One region of the Amphritea sp. HPY genome, then DNA from elsewhere that is predicted to be linked to it. Evidence: predicted binding sites of a transcription regulator. Region 1 holds the regulator's gene; the other holds the start of a gene.
The links. Region 1 encodes PhoB, which activates phosphate uptake and scavenging genes when phosphate is short. Its sites were predicted from a motif close to TGTCATANNNNTGTCANA; they were not measured.
Positions count from the first base shown of each region.

Region 2: a site for PhoB is predicted at 1,313-1,330, ahead of phbB (acetoacetyl-CoA reductase). Genes of this name have one in related genera too.

Region 1 covers NZ_CP194015.1:4,206,493-4,208,903, reverse strand. The annotation lists gene phoR (phosphate regulon sensor histidine kinase PhoR) at 1-766, opposite strand, end outside; gene phoB (phosphate regulon transcriptional regulator PhoB) at 776-1,471, opposite strand; gene ubiA (4-hydroxybenzoate octaprenyltransferase) at 1,562-2,411, opposite strand, start outside.
Region 2 covers NZ_CP194015.1:7,173-9,583, reverse strand. The annotation lists gene ACQUQM_RS00035 (DUF349 domain-containing protein) at 1-268, shown strand, start outside; gene phbB (acetoacetyl-CoA reductase) at 375-1,124, opposite strand; gene ACQUQM_RS00025 (MATE family efflux transporter) at 1,374-2,411, opposite strand, start outside.

The DNA of each region.
Region 1 (2,411 bases):
CCAGGTTTTCCATCCGCCTGGATTGGTTGGCCATCTGGTTCATGCCCCGCTGCAGCGGGCGTGGCAGGTCCTGATCGAGGAAGGTTTCCAGATATCCCCTGATGACAGTGAGCGGTGTACGCAGCTCATGGGATGCGTTAGCGACAAAGTCTTGCCGGGTCTGCTCCAATTGCTTCAGGCGGGTAATATCCCGTGCTACCAGAATCCGATCGCCGACACCGAAGCGGGTCAGCCGGTATTCAAGGATAACTTCGTTACTGAGCGGCGAGGGTAGTTGCAACGGATCGTCGTAATTTTGCTTGCGGTAGTAGCGGACAAAGCGCGGATCGCGCAGCAAGTTCATCACTGAGCGGCCCCGGTCGGTACTGGCCTTCAGCCCCAGTAAGCGATCAGCAGCACGATTCCACCACTCAAGGTTGTTGTGGTTGTCGATGATGACAATCGCATCGCTGAGGGCCGCTGATGATTGTTGAAACCGGTGAATAACAGCCCGTAGTGACTGGCTTCTGCCAAGCTGGCGTTTCTGGTCCCGGGACAGTTCATCAAACAGTTCGCCCCAATGACCAGAGGTTTCCGGTACATCGCTATTTGAGCTATCCATCAGCCACTGCTGCAGGCGATTAAACTGTTTGATCTGAAACAGCGCCCAGCCCAGCAGGGCAAAGGCAAGCGTCCAGCCTGGATAACCGATAATGAAGCCGGCAAACAGAGAGACAACCACTGTCAGCAGCAGGTTGCTGGCTATAGAATGGTTGCTGTTATACATAGGTTGGTCTCAGACTACCTGTGATGAGAAGCGATAACCGGTGCCACGGACAGTCTGAATCAGATAGTCATGGCGTTTCCCCAGTGCTTTACGCAGACGCCGGATATGCACATCGACGGTCCGCTCTTCAACATAGACATTACCGCCCCATACCAGATCAAGCAACTGGCTTCTTGAATAGGCGCGGTCCTGGTGGGTCATAAAGAACTGTAGCAGGCGAAACTCAGTGGGTCCCAGATCCAGCGGTTGCAGCTCTGCACTGACCCGGTGCGAAACCGGATCCAGGGTCAGGTCATCAACGGTAATTGGTTCTTCAACGCCTTTCGGTGTGGTCCTGCGCAATACTGTTTTCAGCCGGGCGACCAGTTCCCGGGGCGAGAACGGTTTAGTAATGTAATCATCAATACCGGATTCCAGTCCCTGTATCTTATTATCTTCGTTGCCTTTGGCGGTAATCATAATAATCGGGATATCTGAGGTCATCTCATCCTTACGCAAACGGCGGGCAAACTCAACGCCGCTGGTACCTGGCATCATCCAGTCCAGCAAAATCATGTCCGGCTTATTATCGACAATAAGCGGATGCGCCGCCTGAGCTGACTCGGCTTCAATACATTCGTAGCCAGCCATCTCCAGTGCAACTGCGATCATTTCACGGATCGGGGCTTCGTCATCAACGATCAGAACCCGTTTACCTGAAGCCATGATCTGTTACCTCATTTCAATGATTTAGATGGCCCAATTAAAAGATGAAACTGTTACAGGAATATGACAATTGTAACAATTCGGGCGGAATCAGCTAAAGAAATAGTGCAGCGCGAGACTAATTAACAACAGCAAACCGGCGTAATGGTTATTGAGAAAGGCTTTGAAGCACAGGTCCCGGTCCCGGTTGCGGATCAGGTACTGCTGATAACCGAACAGTGCGGCCATTGCGGTTAATCCAAGATAGAACCAGAACGAAAGATCAAGCTGCAGCGCCAGCATGATAAAGATTGCCAAGGTACTCAGTTGCAGGATACCGATAATCAGCTTATCCATGTCACCGAACAGAATTGCGGTGGATTTTACGCCGATCTTCAGATCATCATCGCGATCGACCATCGCATACATCGTATCGTAGGCAACGGTCCACAGCACTGTCGCGATATAGATCAGCCAGGCGTAGTGTGGTATCTCTGCCAGGGTTGCGCTGAACGCCATCGGCACGGCCCAGGCGAAGGCCATACCCAGTACAACCTGGGGAAGGTGGGTATAACGCTTCATAAATGGATAGCAGGCCGCCAGGGCAACACCGCCGAAGGAGAGTAAAATAGTCATCTGGTTGGTGAGCAGCACCAGGCTGAAAGCCAGCACTAACAGCCCGGCAAACAGATAGATAGATTCACGGGCGGAGATCCGGCCTGCCGGAATCGGGCGCTGAGCAGTACGTTTAACATGACCATCTATTTTACGATCAGCGAAATCATTGATGACGCAGCCAGCGGAGCGCATGAGGAATGTGCCAAGGCAGAAGATAACCAGCAGGTCGATGCCGGGAACGCCTTCAGCAGCGATCCACAGGGCCCATAGGGCTGGCCATAAGAGAAGATAGGTACCGATCGGCTTTTCAACCCGCATCAGCTCACCGCAGGCGCGGAGCTTT
Region 2 (2,411 bases), 1.2 Mb from region 1:
GAGTCAATCCGAGCAATCGATGCGTCAATTATGTATCCGGCTTGAGATCATGCAGGGGCAGCCTTCGCCTGAGCAGGATCAGGCGCTGCGAATGGAGTATCAGATGCACCGCCTGCAGCAAGCACTGCAGCAACGGGACAGCGATCCAACCTTATGTGATCTTAAGCAGCTTAAAATGGAATGGAACTGTATTCCGTTTACCCAGCTTCTGGAAGAATTGAATCTGCGTTTCAGTAGCAGCCTGCCATTTGAAAACGATCAGCTGTAATCCAAGTAGTTACTAGAAACAGTTACAACTTTCAGCTTCACCCTGGTCTTTTCAAGACAATAAAAAACCCCGCAGCAGCGGGGTTTTTTAATTCAGTCATAAATACTTATGACATGTGCTGACCGCCGTTAATGGAGAAGTCAGAACCTGTTACATAGCCGCAGTCTTCACTGGCCAGATAAGTTACCGCTTTACCGATCTCTTCCGGCGCACCCAGGCGGCCAACAGGGATCTGCTTAACGATCTTAGCCAGAACCTCTTCAGGTATCTTAGCAACCATCGGCGTCAGTACATAGCCCGGAGAAACAGTGTTTACCGTTACACCCTTGGCTGCAACTTCCTGTGCCAATGCCTTAGTAAAGCCGTGAATACCCGCTTTAGCAGCAGAGTAGTTACACTGACCAAACTGACCTTTCTGAGCGTTTACTGAAGATATGTTGATAACCCTGCCCCAGTTATTTTCCAGCATTGGATTAATAACTAAGCGAGTCATATGGAACATCGAGTCAAGGTTAGCGGAAAGAACCTGATTCCACTGCTCCCAGCTCATCTTACGGAAAGTACCGTCACGGGTGATACCCGCATTGTTTACCAGAATATCGACCGTACCACCGGCCACTTCCTGCACGGTATTGATACACTCCAGGCAGGACTCTTCGTCAGTTACATCACCATAGGCTACCAATATTTCATAGCCATCCTTACGCTGCTCTTCCTGCCATGCTTTAGCTTTATCATGGTTACCACCGGAGTTGTAACCTGCTACTACCTTTAAACCGGCATCAGCCAATGCGCGACAAATTGCAGTACCGATACCGCCTGTACCACCTGTTACCAGAGCAATTCTCTGTGTCATGCTCACGTCCCCTTTGCTTCTTGAGTTATATGTTGTTGTTAATTATTTTTATTTAAGCTTCTTATAAATTCTTAATATATGAGCTCTTTAGAATTGCGTAACCCAACTGATCATATTACGTACAACAACATCCTGTAATATGACTTTGGTTTTAGCCTGTAGATAAGTGAACCAGACTAACGTTTCCCTGTTACAGCTTAAAGACAACATACAACTAATCAAAAGCGGATTAAAGCCCTTATTTTGAGATCATGCAGCACACTCGAGACGGTTTAGATGACGACGCATCCACCAGAACGCCATTGCTGCAGTGCACATATTTGCCAACACAAAACCGATAAACATACCCTGTAGTCCTGCCAGATAATTACCGGTAAACCCTAAAGGTACATAGAGAATAAACAGGCGGAAGATACTGATTCGCATCGCCCGCATCGGCTGATGCAAGGCATTAAAACTGGAAGCACTAAGGAAGGTCACCGCCTGAAAACCGAAGCCCAGGGGCACGATTAAAATCCACATCCCTATAAGCTCAACAACCTGTACTTTGTCACTGAACAGCGCGCCAATCCCACCAGCAAACACTAGTAATAACAAATAGATAACGACCTGCCACAACAGTGCAAACTTCACAGCGCCTATATAAGCTGTACGTACTCTGGCGATATTTCCCCGGCCGAAATTCTGACTCAGAAACGGCGGCAGGGTCATAGACAAAGCTAGATTAACAAGCAAGGACAGCGATTCCAGCCTGTTTCCGACACCAAAAGCAGCAACCGCTTCCGGGCCGTGGGTGGCCACCACCGCAGTCATAATAGCCGCCGCTATCGGCGTCATCATATTTGATAACGCAGCAGGAAAGCCGATTTTCATCACCATCAGCCAGTGCTGCACCGCAACACCAACCGACTCGATCCGCAGCACTAGTAAGCCTTTTCTTGCATACAAATTCAGCAACGCAAGAAATGCAGTAAAACTCCAGGCGATAACACTGGCAATCGCAGCACCCTGTATCCCAAGCGCAGGAAAGGGCCCCCAGCCAAAAATCAGCAGCGGATCCAGAGCCAGATTGATAAGCGATGAAAAAGCCATAATAAGCGCCGGAGTCTTGGTATCTCCGCTGGCCCGCAGAGAGCTGTTAGAAACCATGATCAGTACGTAAAAAATCGCCCCGGAAAACCACACCGACATATAGCTATCAATATATGGCAGCAGGTTATCCCCTGCCCCCAACAGACGAAACAGCGGTTCAATCATTAATATCGCAATAACACTGATAACGACCAT